3 regions of the Lysinibacillus sp. YS11 genome follow, and region 3 is predicted to be linked to each of the others. Evidence: riboswitches for the same ligand, from Rfam matches in the RefSeq annotation. Region 3 holds a riboswitch; each other region holds the start of a gene.
What was found. A riboswitch is a leader RNA that binds a small molecule or an ion and turns the genes downstream of it on or off. The one in region 3 is predicted to bind cobalamin.

Region 1: it holds a riboswitch for cobalamin, as region 3 does, so the genes downstream of both, LBYS11_RS13885 ((2Fe-2S) ferredoxin domain-containing protein) here and LBYS11_RS02655 (ABC transporter substrate-binding protein) in region 3, are expected to answer to the same signal.
Region 2: it holds a riboswitch for cobalamin, as region 3 does, so the genes downstream of both, LBYS11_RS20345 (FecCD family ABC transporter permease) here and LBYS11_RS02655 (ABC transporter substrate-binding protein) in region 3, are expected to answer to the same signal.

What each region holds. Positions count from the first base shown of each region.
Region 1 is NZ_CP026007.1:2,788,172-2,795,475, forward strand. Features, by position in the region: gene cobK (precorrin-6A reductase) at 1-348, opposite strand, end outside; gene LBYS11_RS13875 (sirohydrochlorin chelatase) at 345-1,295, opposite strand; gene cobJ (precorrin-3B C(17)-methyltransferase) at 1,310-2,977, opposite strand; gene LBYS11_RS13885 ((2Fe-2S) ferredoxin domain-containing protein) at 2,982-3,353, opposite strand; cobalamin riboswitch at 3,499-3,681, opposite strand; cobalamin riboswitch at 3,933-4,118, shown strand; gene LBYS11_RS13890 (energy-coupling factor ABC transporter permease) at 4,267-5,013, shown strand; gene LBYS11_RS13895 (energy-coupling factor ABC transporter substrate-binding protein) at 5,017-5,289, shown strand; gene cbiQ (cobalt ECF transporter T component CbiQ) at 5,295-6,068, shown strand; gene LBYS11_RS13905 (energy-coupling factor ABC transporter ATP-binding protein) at 6,065-6,901, shown strand; gene LBYS11_RS13910 (S8 family peptidase) at 7,049-7,304, shown strand, end outside.
Region 2 is NZ_CP026007.1:4,055,818-4,063,121, forward strand. Features, by position in the region: gene dapF (diaminopimelate epimerase) at 1-783, opposite strand, end outside; gene LBYS11_RS20340 (heme ABC transporter ATP-binding protein) at 836-1,627, opposite strand; gene LBYS11_RS20345 (FecCD family ABC transporter permease) at 1,633-2,679, opposite strand; cobalamin riboswitch at 2,825-3,012, opposite strand; gene LBYS11_RS20350 (biotin transporter BioY) at 3,166-3,762, shown strand; gene LBYS11_RS20355 (YdhK family protein) at 3,866-4,435, shown strand; gene LBYS11_RS20360 (response regulator transcription factor) at 4,477-5,178, opposite strand; gene LBYS11_RS20365 (sensor histidine kinase) at 5,156-6,550, opposite strand; gene LBYS11_RS20370 (NADPH-dependent FMN reductase) at 7,027-7,304, opposite strand, start outside.
Region 3 is NZ_CP026007.1:565,836-573,139, reverse strand. Features, by position in the region: gene LBYS11_RS02670 (cob(I)yrinic acid a,c-diamide adenosyltransferase) at 1-80, opposite strand, end outside; gene LBYS11_RS02665 (adenosylcobinamide amidohydrolase) at 93-1,553, opposite strand; gene LBYS11_RS02660 (FecCD family ABC transporter permease) at 1,550-2,551, opposite strand; gene LBYS11_RS02655 (ABC transporter substrate-binding protein) at 2,548-3,516, opposite strand; cobalamin riboswitch at 3,653-3,836, opposite strand; gene LBYS11_RS02650 (acyl-CoA dehydrogenase family protein) at 3,894-5,561, opposite strand; gene LBYS11_RS02645 (class I adenylate-forming enzyme family protein) at 5,563-7,065, opposite strand; gene LBYS11_RS02640 (MerR family transcriptional regulator) at 7,058-7,304, opposite strand, start outside.

The DNA.
Region 1 (7,304 bases), 2.2 Mb from region 3:
CTCCTCATAATCCTTTACAACAGTAATCAAAGGATGGGCATAATGTTCATGAGCTCTTTCATAGCGAATATAAGGAATCTTTGCCTGCTTTGCCGCTGCCATCGCATTTTTAGAGGCTTCCTCCGCAAATGGATGAGAAGCATCTACCACCAATTGATAGCCCTGCTCTGTCATGATGGTCGCCATTTCCTCAGCTGTCAGTCTACCGATTAAATGTGGCAGGCCAACGTCAGCAAGACTAGAGGCTGCCGACTCAGTGACGACCGTAGCGGTTACCGCATAACCTGCACGTTGTAATGCTAGGGCTAGATCCCTTGCATCACTTGTCCCTGCTAACATGAAAATCATTTTACCGGCTCCTCTTCATGATGATGGTGATGGTCATGGTCATGATGGTCATGCCCATGATCGTGATCGTGATGGTCGTGATGATGATGCGCATGTCCATGATCGTGATCGTGATCATGATGGTGATGATGATGTGCATGTCCATGTACTGCCGCATAGGCGCGATAATCTTCTAGATCTTGCATACCTGTTGATGTACCGTTGATTGCCTGTTCAATACGCTCTAATAAAACATTTTGTAACCGTTCATGGTAGCCAAAATAGTTAGCAATTTGAATATCACAATCTGGATAAAGTTCATTAAACTTCTCACACATGCCATGCATGCGTTCCATCAAAATGCCTGTGAATAAAAAGTATGGTAACATGATGATTTTTTTTGCACCTAGTTTGACACAACGTTCAATTCCTTCTTCAACTCGTGGATCTGTGACACCCATAAAAGCACTTTCTACGTATTTTACGGGTAGTTTTTCCCATAAGAGTCGCGTAATTTTATAAAAATCACCATTAGCAGATGGATCACTGCCACCTCGTGCAATCAATAAAATCGCTGTGTCTTCCTGCTCTTGTTCTGAATTAAAGCCAATTTCAGCTAGGCGATCTTGTAAAATGGCAAAGATTTCATCATGGATACCAATTGTTTGACCATATGTGAAGGTAATCGCTGGATAATGCTCACGCGCATGCTCGATTTCCGCTGGAATATGCAGCTTTGAATGGCCTGCATGCAGTAAAATGATTGGAATTACATGTACCTCTGTAGCTCCCTTTTTCACACAGTTTGTAATACCTTCTTCGATGTTAGGTGAAGCAAATTCAAGGAAACAAGTTTCCACTAAAAATTGTTCATCAATACGCGGTGTCATTTGTTCGATAAATGTACGAACCTCATCATTTCCTGCTGCTAAACGGCTCCCATGGCCGACAAATAAAATAGCTTTCATCTCTCTACTCCTTACTAGTCGCCGCACGGAGCTGGCTCTACTTTTATTTTGGAAGACATATCTTGATACGTAAAATGCAGTATCTTTTTCACACGTTTAAAATATTTAAACAAGCGTTCATTTGGATGAGCATTTGCTTTATATTCTTCAATAATATCTGTAATGAGTGGAATCAGTTGCTCAGGCTCCAGCCCTTCTACAACAGGCTGTGCTGCGTGTGCTGTACGACCGACTGGTTTTGCTCCAATAAAGACATCGAATTTACTTTTGCGGTAGACGATGCCAATATCATCAAATACAGCCCGATAACAGGCCATACCACAGCCATTAAAGCCAATATTTAATGTCTTCGGTAAGGACATACCGCCTAGTTTTTCTTGTATTTCCTCTGCATATGGTATTGAATCAGCCTTTTCACCGTAGCAAAAATCACAAGCCTTCAGTGATAACACATCACCAATCGGGGCTAATAAAAACCCTACTTCCTGTAATTTCTCTGTGATCTGTTCAGGGGCAGTCGTTGGTATTTTCAAATGAATTTGATGATCTGGTGTGTATTCCATCGTCCCCTCATCCCCAACGACCTCCGCTAACGTCATCATTTGCTGGGGAGTAAAAAACTTATTGGCTACACCAGGACTTACTGCTAATTCAAAAATAGATTCTATTTTTTGCTGTACAAGCTTCGGTGTTACTTTGACTGCGCTTGTCCCTTTTACCATTGCAAGTGCCGCTGTAGCCATTTCAAGAGCTGTTTTTTTCGGCTTTGGCGTAACGGCTATACTGGGTTTATTAAAGCGCCCTGCATTAGGGTCAGCCGTAAAGTCATTTCGCGCTGTTCCCGTCTCTTGGTTCATTGCCCAAGGTTCATTTTCTTCGCGTAAACGTTGATGTGGACGTAATGGCTGTTTCTCTTCACCCAGGGTATATTTACGTTGGTAACCGCGGGGCGTAATCATCTTATTGTCATAGAAAAATGTTGACGAATTCCCGATAATGACAGTTGTCAACATACCAATATCATGTTCTAGCATTTCTGCTAGTGTTGTCATGGTCACTTCTTGACGTTCTCGATAGGCACTTTTCACAAGCCCTACTGGTGTGTCTGGCGAACGATATTCTAAGAGTATTCGTTGAGCCTCGACAATTTGTCTTGTTCGACGTCCACTTTTAGGATTGTATAAAGCAATGACAAAGTCCGCCATTGCAGCTGCCTCGACACGCTTTGCAATTAAATTCCAAGGTGTTAGATGGTCACTCAAACTGATTGTACAAGCATCGTGCATAATAGGTGCACCAAGTATGCTAGCGCATGAATTAATCGCAGAAATCCCAGGAACAATTTCTACTTCAATTCCTGTTGCTTCTGTCCAGCCTAGCTCAATTAACACCTCATAGACTAAACCCGCCATGCCATAGACGCCTGCATCACCACTCGAAATTACTGAGACGATGCTCCCTGCTTCGGCTTGACGAACGGCTTCCTGTGCACGCGACACTTCTTCTGTCATGCCTGTACTAACAATCGATTTTGCACTTACTAAATCTTGAATCAGCTCTACATAGGTTTTATAGCCTATAATCATATCACTTTGTTGTAAAGCCTCTACTGCACGTGTCGTAATATGCTTAAAATCTCCAGGTCCAAAGCCTACTACGAAAATTTTTCCTTTTTGCGCCATGTTGTTACCCCTCTTTCACCTTTTCGATCCCTTTAATGGCAGTTGTTTGAGCAGTACGCTGTAATGTACCTTCACGAAGTGTAAAGACATGTTCGTTGTATAAGGATTCATGATGTAAATCTTGTACTAGTGTTCTAGCATGCTCTGTTGATGGCACACGATACCAGTTTCCTTGAGGATAAGCGATTACCACACAAGCATCCTTGCAGCGTCCATTACAGCGCGTTCTTGTCGTATGTATTTCCTGATCGAGTGCTTGCCGCTGTATCTCATCTCGAATGGCTAAGGTAATTTCCTCCCCATCCTTTTTCATGCAGCTACTGCCATTGCAAATAAAGAGATGTGTTTTCATCCCCTCTAAATTCCAAGTTGTCATCTTCTGTCTCCCCTCATTTGCTTTTTGGAAAAAGAAAAACCTTTACTCTATAACGAAGAGTAAAGGTTTTGTAGAAGCCAAATAAAAACGAATAGAATGAAATACAGGTACCCGCTTTCGCTTCAACTTCTCCCTCCGAAAAGTTTGCATGCACAATCAAATAAGCAGGTTTCCTGACTTAAGCTTCATTTTACTGTCGCACCTTCCCAAGTTTGTACCAGTGGCTTTGCGATTTCATCAGCTATTACAGTAGCGGGGGCTGTATTGGATTTTCACCAATTTCCCTATTATCTCGAGCTATTCGAGCACTTATTGACGTTTTATATGAAATTTTTAGTAGAATTTTAAATAGAAAACTGTCTTTATCATATCTTATTATTTTAAAATTTCAATATTTCTTTAAAAATTTATGACAAATTTATCAATTTTGAATGGAACTAGGTATGAAATTTATACAATCTATATAATTTGCGCACAAAATTTTATCAGAATATTCACCGTTGACCTTTAATTTAAAAAATTTCATAAAAGGTATAGCATATTTATGGAAATTCATGTTACACTTTGTCGTGAAATCTCACAATTTGAATGTTTTTCGGTGCAAAGTGCTTGTCATTTTGCTTAAAAGGGAAGCCGGTTTGAGTCCGGCGCGGTCCCGCCACTGTAATAGGGAGCTTTATAGAATATGTCACTGTCCAACGGATGGGAAGACCTATAAAGCATTGAACTAGAGCCAGGAGACCTGCCGAAAAATAAGTGATCGTTTCAACCTACGAGGATAGGTGTGCGGCTTAGCAGATGAGACTGTTATTTGCTTTTTTAGCTATGCACTTTTCCACCTAAGGAGAAGTGCTTTTTTTAATTACGCACGCAATATTCTAAAAATCTATTAAATAGTTAGGAGGAAAGCTTTTTGAAATTATCATGGTGGAAACTTAGTTATTTTTTACTGGCCTTTTTAATCGTGCCAAAACGTGCCTTTGCCATGCATATCATGGAAGGTTTTTTACCAATCGAATGGGCTATTTTTTGGTGGGTGATCTCTATCCCATTTATCATTCTAGGATTGCGTTCTATTCGAAAAACCATTGATGAAAATCCTGAAACAAAAATGCTTTTGGGGCTTTCAGGAGCCTTTGCCTTTGTGCTATCCGCCCTAAAAATCCCTTCAGTTACAGGTAGTTGCTCTCACCCAACTGGTGTAGGACTTGGGACAGTACTCTTTGGCCCTCTAGCAATGAGTGTAATTGGAACAATCGTTTTATTATTTCAATCTTTATTATTAGCTCATGGAGGAATTACAACTTTAGGGGCTAATGCCTTTTCTATGGCTATTGTTGGTCCTTTTATTGCTTACTTTGTCTTTAAAGGGGCTCAAAAAGTAGGGTTGTCATTTTCACTAGCCATATTCTTTGCAGCTATGCTTGGTGATTTAGGTACATACATTGTGACTTCTGTACAACTAGCACTAGCCTTTCCTTCAGAGGTTGGAGGCTTTATGGCATCCTTTACAAAGTTTGCAGGTATTTTTGCCTTAACTCAAATTCCTTTAGCAGTGAGTGAAGGAATTTTAACGGTCATTGTGATGAATTTCTTGAAAAAATACAATGTTAGCGAATTAAAAACGTTACGTGTTTTCTCAACAAAGGAGGCACATTAACAAATGAAAAAAAATTTATTGTTATTAGCAATTGTTGTGTTGTTAGCCATCATTCCCTTATTCATACAAAAAGGTGCTGAATTTGGTGGTGCTGATGGAGAAGCAGAAGCAGCTATTGGTGAAATCAATGCGGAATATGAACCATGGTTTGAAAGTCTATGGGAGCCACCAAGTGGTGAAATCGAAAGCTTATTATTCGTGCTACAGGCAGCTATAGGAGCTGGCTTTATTGGCTACTTCATCGGCTATATGCGTGGCAAACACAAAGAAGGTTAACCATTATGTTACTCATTGATAAGTATGCCTATCTGAATAAGCTAGCGTCCGTTCATCCGCTAGAAAAAATGATATTTTCACTTGGACTACTTCTCATAACGCTCATCATGAGAGATGAACGACTTTCACTCATTACATTTTTTGTAATGAGTGCTTTTATCATTTTAGGTGCAAAAATTCCGCTTGCATACTACGGCAAATTATTATTGCTACCTAGCTTTTTCTTATTAACAAGTCTCGTATCTATTTTACTTTCCTTTACATCATCAACGAATGCACTCCCTGCCCATATTTGGTCGTTTACATTTAGGAATTGGACTGTCTTTATTGGGAATGCAAGTGTGTTAGCAGCGCAACAGCTGTTCTTTATTGTCCTTGGAAGCATTAGTTGTTTATACTTTTTAATTCTAACCACTTCCGTACAAGGAATATGTTATGTGCTACGACAATGGCGACTCCCCTCTTTATTAGTGGAGCTCGTCGAACTAACCTATCGTTTTATTTTTATGTTTTTAGAAAGTATGCAAAATATACATCTCGCCCAACAAGCACGTCTTGGCTATCATTCACCGATGCAATGGCTACGCTCTGTCTCCATGCTTATTGTGGCATTATTTGTGGAAATGTTTCAGCGTAGCCGAGAGCTCAACAATGCCATGCAATCACGTGGAGGCGATGCCGTCTACTGGCAAGAGATGGGCTCTTATAGCAAGAAAAATTGGCTAGGCATGGCAGCTATTTTACTAGTCCTCATCGTATATGGAGGGTATTTTACATGACAGCATTTTATTTTGAACTCAACCAATTATCTTATGCCTATGCGGATGGTACGAAGGCGTTGTCAGATATTACATTAGACATTCCAAAAGGTAAAAAAATCGCCATACTCGGACATAATGGCGCAGGAAAATCGACTTTATTTCAGCATCTTAACGGTATTTTAAAACCTACAGCTGGGACGATTGTATTCGAAGGCAACGATCTGGAATATAGTCGAAAAGCTTTAAAGGCCCTACGCCAAAAAGTCGGCATTGTTTTTCAGAATGCAGATCATCAGCTTTTTTCAGGGACCGTCAAGCAAGATATAGCATTTGGCCCATTGAATCTCGGCTGGTCTACTGAAAAAACGGAAGAAAAAATAGCATGGGCCGTTGCGCAAACCGAAGTGGAAGATTTGCTTGATAAACCCATTCATTTTTTAAGCGTAGGTCAGAAAAAACGTGTAGCAATGGCAGGTGTTTTAGCGATGGAGCCCTCTGTCCTTTTGTTAGATGAACCAACAGCCGGTCTTGATAATTATTATGCTACACAAGTATTACAATACTTAGCCAAATTAGATGATGGTGAGAGATCCATTTTACTAGCAACCCATGACATACCTCTCGCCTATGAATGGGCAGATCTAATCATTGTTATGGAGGCTGGAAAAATTATTTATAACGGTGATCCAATCACCTTGTTTTATGAAGACGAATTGTTACATCGCGCGCATCTTGAACGTCCATGGATTTTTGAAATGGTCATAGCTTTGCAAAAAAAGAAGCTATTGCAGGAAAATATCAACATCCCTCGTTCCAAGCAGGAGCTACAACAATTAATAGAACAGATCTAAAGCTTTTAACAAGGCTTGGTTTTTTCGTTATACCTACCAAAAGTTAAAATAGCAAAGAAAAATTTTCCTCCATTACGAAACTTTTCTAATCTTTGTCCGTATTAATATAGTCGAGATTTAATTTATAACACCAAGGAGAGATAACAATTGAAAAGTTGGTATAAAAAATCAGTCGCTGTTGTAGCATCTGCTGCACTCATGGTTCCTGCTGCTTCTGCCTTTGCTGAGGCACCTCAGCATAAAGCGAAAAACATGCTGGCAAACAGTGCGAAACAAACAGAGAAGAATGAAGAAAAATGGATGAGTAAGGATACAATTGTTATCAAGCATTCAGGTCTTGATAAAAACGTACATAAAAAAATTGGCTCCAAGGTCATCCGCTCCATTCCTTCATTAGGGTATG
Region 2 (7,304 bases), 1.1 Mb from region 3:
CCATCGTATGACTAAGTCACCGCCACTAAGTTGGACTACTATCTCTTCTCCCTTCTGACAAAAACCATTTAATATAGCAGCCACTACCGCTGCACAAGCACCTGTCCCACATGCCTCTGTTATACCCGAACCTCGTTCCCAAACGCAGCATTTTAATGCCTTCTCATGAACAACCTCTACAAACTCAACATTGCAACGATAAGGAAATCTCATATCGTTTGCTATAATACCGCCTAATGTTCTTAATGGTGCTTGCTCGATCGCATTCACAAAAACTACAGTATTCGGATTGCCCAAAAACAAAGCAGTTACCAAAAGAGATTGTTGGGGTAAAGGAAATATCTCATTGATGACAAGCTCATTTGGGTTTCCTAACATCGGAATGTCTTTGCGCAATAAGAGAGGTTTGCCCATATCGACAATCACTTCTATTACACGATTTTCTTGCACCACTACCTGTGCCAGCATAATCCCGGATTTCGTTTCAATCGTAATTAGCTCTTGTCGTACAATGTGACGTTCAAAAATATACTTAGCAACACAGCGAAGACCGTTACCACAATTTGTCCCCTCAGATCCATCTTTATTAAATACACGCATACCACAGTCAGCAATTTTAGAGGGTTGGATAATAATCAATCCATCTGAGCCAATACCAGTATGGACATTGGCCATTTTTTGAGCCAATTCACAAAAGATATCTTCCTTGTAATCATGTTGGAAAAGATCAAGGTAGATATAGCTGTTGCCAATACCATGCATTTTCGTAAAGGCTATTTGCATACAGTCACTCCTTAAAGGATGTTTTATGTATCTAATAGAAGATGACACTTTTCTATATTTGGCTAAACCCCTTCGTGAACTGTTCAGGAACATATGTAAGATACGGCTTCCCTGTCATTGGATGTATTTGAATATCCGCAAAAACACCAAATACATCTTGCAGCACTGTTGGCGTAAGTACTTCCTCTGGTGTACCATGACAAACTATTCGCCCTTGCTGTAAAACGTAAATTTGATCGCAATACATAGCAGCAATATTCAAATCATGTAAAGCTGCTACTACGGTTAAATGCAAAGTCTGAATTAAATCCATAAGTTGAAGTTGATGTTGAATATCTAAATGATTCGTCGGCTCATCTAATATTAATATCTGTGCTTGTTGAGCGAGTGCCCTTGCAACCATGACACGTTTTTTCTCGCCACCAGAAAGTGAACTAAAGCTTCGTTTCTCTAAATGCGATATGCCCGTTTGCCTAAGAGCCTCTTTAACAATTTGAAAATCTTTCTCTTGATCAAGCTCTAACAGCTTTTTATGTGGGGTTCTTCCCATACTGACTAGATCATGCACAGTGAAATCAAATAATACGGGTGTCTCTTGGCTTACAACAGCCAAATTTTTCGCAATTGCTTTGCTTGATTGCTTTAATATATCTTGCTCATTTAATACTACCGATCCACTTTCAGGTTTTAGGAGACGATACATATTTTTTAACAATGTTGATTTTCCGCTCCCATTAGGACCAATTAATCCAACAAATTGCTTTTCTTTTATTTGAATGCTTACATCATGCAGTATACGCTGATCGTAAATGGAGAATGATACTTTTTTCGCTTCTAATGTCATGGAAGTTAATCTCCTTCACCGAAAGAATAGTTGTTACGACGGAGAAGCCAAATGAAAAATGGTCCTCCACAAAAAGCTGTAATAATACCAATTGGCATTTCCTGAGGAGCAATAATAATTCGAGCAAAGGCATCTGCCCACACTAAGAATATTCCACCTATTAAAGCACTGATAGGTATTACGTATTTATAGTTTGAGCCCACAATTAAACGCACAATATGGGGAATAATCAATCCCACAAATCCTATAGAACCACTAACTGCGACAAGCACACCTGTTAATAGAGATACTAGTAGTATTAACTGAATACGGAATTGCTGAAGATTAACGCCTAATGTCACTGCCGCCTCTTCTCCTAGTAATAATAAATTTAAATTGCGATAGTGTAGCCACAGTAGCCCAAATACAACCAAGAATACGAAAGCTGGAATCACAATATTATTCCATTTGGCTCCAGCTAAACTACCTAGCATCCAAAACATAACAGCCTTTAAGGCCCCTTCTTGCTTTGACATCATTAAAATAAAGTTAGAGATAGCCGTTAAGATAAAGGACACAGCCATGCCTGCCAATAGCAAGCGGAAAATAGAGACACGCCCCCCAACACGTGATAAGAAAAAGACAAGTGCAATGGCAAGTAATGAACCGAGGAATGCGGATATTGAAAGAGCGTAAATACCTAAAAATGAAAAGGCTCCTAAAATAATCACAGAAGTAGCTCCGACAGCTGCCCCTGAAGAAATCCCTAGAATATACGGGTCTGCAATAGAATTACGTACTAGTGCCTGAATGGCTGCCCCTGCAATAGCTAACCCCGCTCCTACTATCACAGCTAGCAAAACACGAGGTGCTCTTATTTGCCAGATGATGATTTCCTGAGAGCGACTCCAATCTTGCTCGATCGAATTTTGTATAAAAGGAATTTTAGAAAGAATAACTTTCCATACATATAACGGTGTAACTGAAACTGAGCCAACCATTACAGCAAAGGTCATTGAAACAATTAATACCATGAAAAGTACGAAGGAAAATAACATAAATTTTTTATTCATCTGTTTTAAACTCCTACTGAATATTGATGAATGAAGCAATAAAAAAAGGTATCCCATGCGAAAATGCGCATAGAAATACCCAAGATTAAACAAAGTCAGAAAAATATCCAGCTATTGTCCGTAATTGCTTGCATCCTCGTGGGCATTACAGGTATTACTAAATGGCAGGTCTCCTGGCTTCGATTCACTATCCTATAATTGCCTTCCCATTCTTAAACAGTGGCAAATCATATTATAGGATTCCTCGTTACAGTTGCGGGACAGCGTCGGACTTCCACCGACTTCCCTTTTAAGTGACATTCAAAATGTCACACCAATAGTATTTGAAGTTATAAAATTGTGACGGTTCTATCATACATTTTTATAGATAGATAGTCTACTTCAATTTAATCCAACAATTGAGTTAACTTATTTAAATAATAAGGTTGACACAAATACATTCGTTTTTTACACTAGCAGTAATAACTTATAAAACGAGGTGAAATCATGGCAACTGTTACACAACATAGTCACCATAAGTTAAGAACTGTTGACATTACCTACATTGGATTATTTACAACGTTAATGATGGTGGGTGCTAATATCACTTCCTTTGCACCTTTTATGGTAGTTGGTGGTGTACCCATTACGCTTCAAACCTTCTTTGCAATTTTAGCAGGGCTTATTCTTGGTAGTAGAAAAGGTGCGCTTGCCTGCACAATTTATATGTGCGTAGGATTGGCAGGAGCTCCTGTCTTTGCTCGTTTCGGGGGTGGAATTGGCCAAATTTTAAGCCCTACCTTTGGGTTTATTATTACTTTTATATTTGCGGCATTTGTTGCGGGGTTAATCGTAGAACGAAGCGGAACAAAGAAAAGTTTTATCGTAGCTGCTTTGGTAGCAACGGCTATAAATTATTTGATAGGAACAAATTGGATGTTTTTTGCCTATAAGCTATGGGCAAGTGCGCCAGAGAATTTTTCATATAAGCTCGCTTGGCTTTGGATGATTCCTCCACTACCAAAAGATATTATTTTAGCTATTTTTGCTGGTATCTTCGCCCATAGATTACAAAAAACATTGAAGATCATGCCTATTCAATAGCATATCTCCCCGCCAGACTAAAGAAATGTTTTTCATAGGTTATATCCATCGTTTCTGCACATTTATTTGCTACATTAGGAGCACATAGTGAGGAGGATATCATATGAAATTCAATAAAAGATGGTCAGTCGGACTATTATCAGTAGTCGCTCTAATTAGTTTATCGGCTTGTACAGAGGATCAAACAAATCCTGCGTCCACTTCTAATGAAGCTGCTGAAGAAATGGATCATTCTACAATGAACCATTCAAGTTCTGGCGAAGTACCAGTAACGTTAAAAAAAGCTGAAAATCCGAAATTTCCTATAGGAAGCACAGCCATTATTACAGATGGACATATGGAAGGTATGAAAGGGGCCGAAGCAACAATAGTAGGTGCCTATACTACAACTGCCTATGTTATTTCCTATGAGCCTACAACTGGTGGAAAGCGAATAGAAAAGCATAAGTGGGTAATTCATGAAGAATTAATTGACCCACAAGAAGCACCACTGGCTCCTGGAACAGAAGTAAAAACGGACGCAACACATATGGAAGGTATGGAAAATGCGACTGTCCTTATTGACGAGGCTGTGCAAACAACTGTATATATGGTTGATTATACTTCCACTACAAGTGGTGAAGCTGTAACAAATCATAAATGGGTAACAGAAGAAGAGCTTAGTCCAAAATAATAGAAATAACCTCTACCTTCAATTCTGGTAGAGGTTAATTTCTAGCTTTTATGTTCCATTTGCTTTCTCTTTGCAGACTTATGCCATTTATAGCCGATGCCCCAAACGGTTTGCAAGTAATCATCCGCCGGAAAACCACTTTTTCTTAATTTTTCTCGTAAATTACGTACATGTGAATCAATGGTACGATCTTCAATCGTTACATCATATCCCCAAACGGCATGTATAAGGTGTTCTCTAGAAAATGCTCTATTTTGATAATCTAAAAATAGGGCGAGCATGGCAAATTCCTTTGGTGTTAATGGAATTGCCTTATGCTGAAAATATACTTCAAAGGACTCTCTATCTAAACAAAGCCCTTCAAAGTTAATCACTTTTTCTTCAGATATCGTTCTTCTTAATACAGCATGTATGCGTGCTAACAATTCTTCCTCATCAAAAGGCTTTAAAACGTAGTCATCAGCACCAAGATTTAAACCTTTTACAATATCAGCGTGTTCTCCTTTTGCAGTAAGCATAATGATAGGAACATCCCAAAACTTCCTAATTTCCTGGCAAACCTGCCACCCATCCATCTCTGGCATCATTATATCCAAAAGAACTAAATCCACATGCTCTTCTTCTAAAAAATCCAATGCCTCTTGTATAGAAGACATTGCTCTACAATTAAATAGTGGTTCCAAATAAAGGGTTAATAAATCTAACATTCTTGGTTCATCATCAATGCATAAAATCGTTTTCATTCATTTCTACTCCTTTAAATGATAATTCAAAAGTAGTCCCTTTATTTATTTCACTTCTAACCTTTATTTCTCCCCCATGTGCTTGTACTAGCTCCTTGACAATAGCAAGCCCAAGTCCAGATCCACCTAAAGCACGACTACGTGATTTTTCCACTCGATAAAACCGATCAAAAATATACGGTAAATCCTTCTTTGGAATTCCTTTCCCTGTGTCTTCAACGATGATGCTTAAAATTCCACTGTCTTGTTTTACAGTGACTGTAGTCATATCTCCTGGTGCACAATAGATTAATGCATTATTTAATAGATTAATCAGAATTTGCTCAAGTCTTGCTTCATCTGCACATAGTGTTAAGCCATTATCACAACGTACAACTAAATAGATACCTTTATCTTGAAAAGCGGGACTTAATTTTTCTTCAATGCTTGTAAAAAACGGCTCTAAATGTAAGCAATGTTTTTCAATTACAAATGAGTTTTCATCCATTTTCGCTAAATCAAATAAATCTTTGATTAATCTAGAAAGTCTATTTGTTTCTTCTATTATAATAGCTAAATACTTTTGACGATCTTGCCCTGTTAAATCCCGTTTAGCAAGAATGTCTGTATAGCCTTTAATAAAAGTTAGCGGTGTACGAAGCTCATGTGCAATACTCGATAAAAACTCCTTACGCTCTTGCCTTAGATGATTTAAATCATTGGATAAAAGCTGGATAGCATTTGATAAATCCCCAAGCTCATCTTTTCCATTCGTAGAAAGAGCAACTGTAAAATCACCCTTACTCATTTTCAATGTAGCCTCTTTCATTTGAATAAGTGGCTTAGCCAGCTTACGAGATAGAACAACAATGACTGCAATACTGACTAGACCAGATACAATACCCACGATGAGAAAATGCTTATTCAGCCGTTTCATTAATGCATGGATGGAATCGGTATTTTGAAACATAAATACATAGCCAATCGTTCCTTGCTGATTTTGAATAGGGCTTATAGTCGCAATTGCTTTAACTTCTTGCCAATTGTCTTGTAAAACCCTTCCTTCATAAGGTATTTCCCCCTCTATTTCACGAATCAGATCACTGATTTCTTGATGTGGCTGTGAGGATGCAAGGATTGTCCCGAAATGGTCAGTCACCACGACATCTGTACTTGCTTCTGATTCCATAAGAACGACATGTGCTAGTGTTTCATTATTGAAGTTCTGTTCTAATATAGTACGATGTGAATTTCCTCTCGCTTGTAAACGCTCTAGTTCCTCTTCCACTCTAGAATTCGTCAGGGAAACATGCAAAAAAAACATCATAAAGGTTTCAATACAAAACAATGTGATGAAGAAGATAATGCCCAGCTTTAATGATAATTTTCTCATCCGTAACCACCATTTTAGAATTTCTTAAAAGTATATCTTGAAAGTGTGAAGATTTCATGCAGAAGTAGCCAAACAAAAAATGCCCATAAGTATATTGTATACCTATGGGTCATACTATTGAACATTCATTAGAATTTGTATGAAAAAGGCTTGCTGTTTCACAAGAATTACCATCTTAGCAAAGATTTTATGGGTAACTAATCACTTCTCCAAGTGCCTATCCTTTCTCTAATGGGCTATTTTATCCGTTACTGCTAATATGAAAAATAATCTCTTGATGTATGGTTGATTGGAGAGGAGCTAGCTTCACAGAGTAGACCCTAGAGCGAACGGAATTGAGGGAAGCGGCATCGGACGCTAGCGGAACCGAAATCAACCATTCGCCTTAACAAAAGAGCTTTTTTTGCTAGTGACATCCTCTTTTTTTCAACAATATAACCCATAAGTATATTGTATACTTATGGGTTATATTTTAATTAAACGTATTTTTTTGCCCAACTTAAGAAATTATCAATAACTACGTCAAGGAATTTCACTGTACCTTCATCAGTTAAATTGCCTTCTTCATCAAATTTAGTGTGAACAGCACCAATATAAACGTCATTACCGCTAAGTAATGGTGAGTTAATGCCTGGAGAGAATAAAATATCACGTAAATGTAATTGTGCTTTTACAGTACCTAAGTTCCCCATTGATGCACCCATAATGATAGATGGTTTGCCAATCATTACTTTATCTACACGAGATAGCCAAT
Region 3 (7,304 bases):
ACACGTAAACTATCTTTATCAACCCGTCCTCCAATAAGACTTGTTTTCCCCGTATCGCCTGTTTTCGTGTAAAGCTTCATTTCTCTCATCTCCTAAAACTGGTTTTTATAATTCCTAATCGCCTGAACTGTTGTTTCATAGACACCCTTTGCAATCATTTTACCAACTTCCGTAATTGGGCCACCATACAGCATTTCTTCTCCTTTTTGAGTTGCAGCAATTAACAGACTATCTGTAGCAGTACCTGTTGCAATTGTTCCACTCCGCTCATCACGAATATTTTCTGATTGCAACGCCTTTGTTTTTGCCTCAGTTGCTGTCATCAATGCCTGAAAAAATGCCTCTTCCGATAAACAACCATTAACGATAACCCATGTATTAATAGTACCAATATATGGATCATCTTGTCTTTCATGTACTCGAGATACATCAACTGCATTGCCTACACCAGCTGTTACAGCTACGATTATACTGCCAAAAGGTGCTGAAAATTCATTGATGGCCACTAGAGCTGTTGGTACTGCTGTTAGCATAACAACAGTATTTGTAGATGAAAAATTTTCCCTTTTTAAAAATTCTTTAACTTCTCGTTTCACATCGCTAATGACATAATCACCAGGAACTGAGCGATTTAATAAGCAATTATGCCAGCCAATACCTGGGTTATGAACTGCAGAAGATACGGTCTTCAGAGGAAGCTCTGATTGAAGTTGGATATATTGTTCAGTTATCGTAAAGTGCTCTTTTTTGATGACAGCTCGCTGCTGATAGTCTGTAGCTGCGGGCATCATTGTAATTTGAGGTTTTGGTATTTCAGGGTGAGCATATGTAGTCACCCGTGCTTGATAAACTTCTTCAATTTGGGAGGCAATTAATACTTCATGTGGTGCACCAAGTGCTCTCATTTGTCCGCTTTCCATCAGCAATAATTCATCACAATAAAGAGAGGCTAAATTCATATCGTGTAGTACCATAACGACTGTTAAACCACACTCCATGGCTTCCTTCCGAACCATATCTAAAATTTGACGTTGGTGTGCAATATCAAGATGATTCGTTGGTTCATCCAGCAGTAAGATTTCAGCTGTTTGAGCTAATGCCTGTGCAACAAAAGCTCTTTGTTGTTCACCGCCAGATAAAAATTCCATCGGTGTATGCTCATATCGCTTTACACCTGTTTGAAGCATTGCATGTTGAACTGCCTTCTCATCTTGTGCAGACCAACTCGAGAAAAAGCCTGTTTGATGCGGGTAGCGCCCCAGTGAAACTGCCTCTCTCACACTGTTCGAGAAAGCATTTGCATGAAGCTGTGGTAATACAGCCATTTTTTTCGCCAAAGCACGAGCATTATAAGAAAGAATATTTTGTCCATCAATCGAGACGGTTCCAGCAGTAGCTGGTAAAATACCACTCATTACTTTTAATAATGTGGATTTCCCGCTACCATTCGGCCCTAGAATGCCAAGAATTTTTCCTTTTTCAACAGTAAAACTAATGTCCCTGACGATTGGTACATCTTCATAGCCACCTGATAGATGTTCAACAACAATCATGCCCGTACCCCCTTGCTTCTTCGCTGCTTATAAAAAATATAGGAGAAAACAGGTGCTCCAATAAATGCCGTAATAACACCAATTGGTAGCTCTCTTGGCACAATGATTGTTCGTGCTACTAAGTCGCAAATAATGAGTAATGTTGCACCATTGAAAAAAGATAATGGTAATAAGTGGCGATGATCAGAACCCCAAATCATCCTTGTCATATGCGGCACCACTAATCCTACAAAGCCAATTGTGCCAGAAACCGCTACAGCCGCTCCAGTTAACATGGAGCCACCTGCTAATATCAAATATTTACTGCGCTTTACATTAACACCTAAATGTTTTGCTCGCTCTTCACCATACAACAAGACATTTAATTCTCGTCTTTGTGTCCATAGCATAATTGAACCAACAATCACAAAAGGAATGATCATTTGGACATATGGCCAACCACGCATCGAAACAGAACCAAGTAGCCAGCCTATTACCTGACGTAATTCTTCACCAGATAAGGCAATCATTAATGAAATAAGGGAACCTAAAAAAGAACTAAAAATAACACCTGTTAATATCAACGTTTCCATTTTTAATGAGCGGTCTACGAGTCTAGCAAAGCTCATAACAACTACCATCGTAATGATAGCACCAATCATACTGAAGATTGGCAGCGCATACAAACCGACAACAGGTATAGAAATACTAAAAAAGATCGTTAAAACAGCACCAACAGAAGCCCCTGATGAAACCCCTAGTGTATATGGATCTGCTAATGGATTTTTTAATAAACCTTGGAAAGCTGCTCCAGCAATAGCTAGAGATGCGCCTACTAGTCCCGCTAATAACACGCGAGGCAAACGAATTTTCCAAAAGATATTGGCGGCTGTTTCATCAACCGCCTTATTCCACAATACTTCTAATGGAATATGAACCGAGCCTATCGCTACGCCACACCAGATGCTAATAAGAAGAAGCGTACATGTTAATGTATAGGCTAGTGCTATTTTTTTCACTTAAATACCTCAGGATAGATTGCTTTTGCTAATTCTTCTAGACCTTCAGCTAAACGTGGCCCTTGACGACTTGTCGTACTTTCATCTACCTGCACAATCGCATTATTTTTTACGGCATTAATCGTATCAAAGCCCGCACGTTTTGGTATTTTCGTTAAAATATCTGGTACATAATGATATGTCACCACGATGACATCTGGATTTTTTGCGATAATTTGTTCTGCATCAATTTTATACCAATTATCGCCATCTACAGCTACATTCTCTGCATTGATCATTTCAAGCATCGCGTTCATAAATGTACCATTGCCAGCTGTATAAATATCTGGCTCATCTGATGCTTCAACTAACACTTTTTTGGGTTCAACATCCTTGACTTTAGACAAAACTTCTTCTACTTTTGCCTTCATATTAGCGACAATTTTTTCTGCCTCTGGTAATTTCCCTGTAGCACGTCCAAGTTGCTCAATTGTTGTATATGTTTCATTAAAGTCTTGTGCATTTTTTACAACAAATACTTTCAAACCTGCTGATTCAAGCTGTGCAATAGCCTCTTCTGAAAGAGACATGCTAGATTCGTGTGAAAAAACGATATCTGGTTTTAAGGCAATAATTTTTTCAATATCGTATTCCATACCGCCAACCTTATCCTTCTCAGCTGCCTCTGGCGGATAATCGTCGTTGTCCGTAACACCAACTATTTCATCATTTAAACCTAGTCCAAAAAGGATTTCAGTATTACTTGGAATAAGTGAAACAATTTTCTCAGGAGGTGCTTCAAGTGTAATGTCCTTACCAAGGGCATCTGTTATCGTCATTGGGAATGTTGCTTCATCCACCTGTGCTGTTTCTTGCTGTGTTTGCTGCTCGTTAGATGGCTTGTTATCTTTTGCTTCCTGCCCACAAGCAGCTAGCAAGCCTACTGCTAAAAATGCTGATAATCCTATTTTCCAAAATTTCTTCATGTGAATCCTCCTTCGTTGATCCGTGCGACATTTCGCTTTATTCTACATCAAAATAAAACCCCTCATCTTTGATCGATGAGGGGGCAAAATCGCACCAAAAAAACTGATACAAAATCCACCACCCTATCCTCGTAGGTTGTCATGTCGTTATAAAGGCAGGTCTCCTGGCTAGTGCTACTTGCGATTTTTCAAGCCTTCCCGAAATCTTCAGTGGCATCATTTGAAAAAACTCACACTTACAGTGGCGGGACCGCATCGGAATTACACCGATTTCCCTTTTCACTTTACTTAAGTAAAGAACCTTTATAATATTCAGTTGATTTCATTATACATGAAAATGAAAAAAGTCGCCTCCATTCAAGACGACTCCCCGGCCATTATACAATTTCAGAAAAGTATTGGACTGTTTTCATTTGAGCACCCATTTCTCTTAATGACCATGTCTGCTCTAAATAAACGTCTGCTAGTTTTTCATATTTCCCACCAAATTTATGTGCCCACTCAACCGCTATGACACTTTCATAAAGGTGAGCCATTTTTTCCGCCATACCTTTAGCTTCAAAAGTTTTCGTTGCCTCGTCTAAAGCGCTAAAAATTTGCAGTTTCACAGACATATTCGCCAATTGTTCTTTAACGATTTGTACTAGTGAGCTGTCAGCTAATTTGTCTAATCGTTCCTCCATCTCCTGTACAAACAGTTCATGAGCATGAAACTTATCTACTAAACGAATGAGTTCTAAGGCCAAAATATTAGCCGTCCCCTCCCACACCGTTAACACTTGGGCGTCTCTTAATAAGCGGGGCGTTACAAAGTCTTCTATATAGCCATTACCTCCGTGTAATTCAATTGCCTCACTAGCATAATGAACAGCTTGCTCTGCTGTTTCCTTTTTCATAATGGCAATATATAAACGATTCATAATAAGATCTTGCTGAGTTCCCTGTCCACTTGTCACTTTATCGTATAATTGGATAAGGTCAAAAACTGTCGCTACTTCCACGTGCAACTTAGCTGCAAATTTCCCTAAAGTATCCTGAATCATAGGGTACTGTGTTAAGGGCTTGCCAAATGCATGTCGATTGCTTACATAATGTTTTGCCTCTAAGAAGCCGCGACGCATAATACCAATTGAAGCGACTGCATTACAAATTCTAGAGAGATTTAGTGCTTCTAGCATATAATAAATCCCTTTATTTTGCTCCCCTACAACATAGGCAAGTGTACCATCAAATTCTACCTCACCAGAGGGAACTGCCCGAACGCCTAGCTTATCTTTCAGTCGGCGAATACGTAGATGATTTGTTGTTCCATCTTCTTTGCGCCAAGGAACTGCAAACAATGTTAAGCCTTTGGAACCTGCTGGCGCACCTTCTAGACGTGCCAATACCATCGCTACACCACACATGCCCGCATTTGATGCAAAATATTTTTCACCATATAGACGATAAGCAGTGCCATCCTTTCTCGCCTCCACCACATTTGCACCTACGTCAGAGCCCCCTTGACGTTCTGTTAAAAAGGTCGCACCTTCATATAAATCTGTGTCACCTGTTGCACACACATGTGGTAAAAAACGCTGCTTTACCTCTTCATCTGCATAATGATCTAATAGATAGGCAGTTGCCATTGTCAATGTTACCGGACAATAAAAACCGGGCTCTGCATGTGATAGCAAATAACCTTGTGCAAAGCTATAAACATAATTCCCCTTGTGTCCTAGCTGCGGAATATGCTTGTGTACATAGCCTACAATCCCAGTATTATATGTCTCTTCAATCGTTTTTTTATAGCCATCATTAACCCAAACCTCCGATATCTCTTCACCATAGGCATCATATCTTTGAAGGCGAGGCTCACCCTGTCGATCTGTATGCTTTGCCCTCGTATCAATATCACCTGCACATAGCTCACCAAAATCTGTTAACTCTCGTTGGGCATAGGATAAAAACTCTTTATCTAACATCATTTCTACTATTTTTTGAAGCGTGTCATCTTCAGTAAAAAAGTTCGTAGTACGCATTGCTTCTTGTTGTAATACTTTCATGCTATCTCACCTCTTGCCCCTTTAAATTTTGTTTTAATATTTTGCCTGATGCATTGCGTGGTAGCGCTTCTACTTTTTCAAAAATACGTGGTATTTTAAACTTTGCAAGATGCTCCTCTAAATAAGCTTTCAAAGATTCCTCATGGATGTCTTGTTTAGCAGAATACACCGCCTTTACAGTTTCCCCCCATTGCGGATGTGGTACACCAATTACCGCAACCTCGAATATACCTTCAAAGCTCAATAAACAATCTTCAATTTCTTTCGGATAAATGTTGACACCTCCCGAAATAATGACATCCTTTTTACGATCTACGATCCAAATAAAACCATCTTCATCCTTGCGAGCTAGATCTCCTGTTTTTAACCAACCATCAATAAAGGCTTCATTAGTAGCTACTTCATCCTTATAGTAGCCGAGCATGTTGCCCTCACCCAACAAGACAATTTCCCCCACTTCGCCTACATTTACATCTTCTCCACTGTCATTCACAATACGCAACTCTGTACCAAGTGGCGCCCGCTGACCAATACTTCCTGCCTTTGCTTCATGTTCCTTGCCAAATAATAATGAACCACTTGGACCGGCCTCTGTTAATCCATATACACAAGTCAAATTATTTGTGCGGAATGCCTGCTGAATGAACCGAACCTCACTTTGAGATAACGGTGCCCCACCATAGACCCACCATTTCATAGAAGACAAATCTGCCGAATGTAGCCTTGGCAGTTGTGCCGTTAATAAATAAGCAACAGGTGCACCAAAGAAATGTGTTGTTTTCTCCTTTTCAATGGAATCAATGAATAAATCGGGTGTAAAAGTTGGTGTTAATACATTTGTTGAGCCTACCAATACACCCGCCATTAAAAATAAATGTAATGGTGCAGAGTGTGTTAATGGCATCATAAGCAAAATACGGCTCTCAGGCTTTACCTCCATTTCAACAGCTATCATTTGCGCCACTGTTAAAATATTACGGTAGCTAAATAACACACCCTTTGGTTTTCCTGTCGTGCCAGATGTATATAAAATCGTGGAAGGGTCATCCTCTTGTAACTGACAATCAATTGTTTGTGTACTAGCATTTTGAAGCATTGATTCATACTGATGCCATCCCACTTTTTCTTGACCTGTTTTAATTTTTAACGGAATACCGGCTAGCTGTTCAACTGCTGCAAAAATAACCTCATGTACGACAATTGCCTTCGCCTCTGCATGCTGCGCCACGTACTCTACTTCTTGCAATGTAAACTTCGCATTGACTGGCACAACGATCGCTCCAATACGCTGAATAGCAAAGTAACTGACAACAAACTCTAAAACGTTTGGCATAAAAATTAAAACCTTATCCCCCTGCTTTACTCCCTGCTCTAGTAAAGCATGACTAAAACATGTCACCTGCTTATCTAAATCTTGGTAGGTTACTCTTCTGCCATGACAAATAACGGCTTCATTTTTCGGATACTTACGGGCATTACGTGCTAATAAATTGGAACTATTCATCTTGCATCTCTCCCTTTAAAGTCGCTAATTTTTCGCTAAACATGCCATGCATTTGTTGTAACTCACGCTTCATCTGCGTCAGCTCAGCTATTTTACTGTCAATCTCTTGAATTTTTTGTTCCCCGTATTCAACCGTTCGCTCTAATTGCTGAATTCCTGAGCGATCAAAATCAAATAGTAGAACCATCTCTTTGATTTCCTCCAACGAAAATCCGTAACGCTTGCCTCTGAAAATAAGC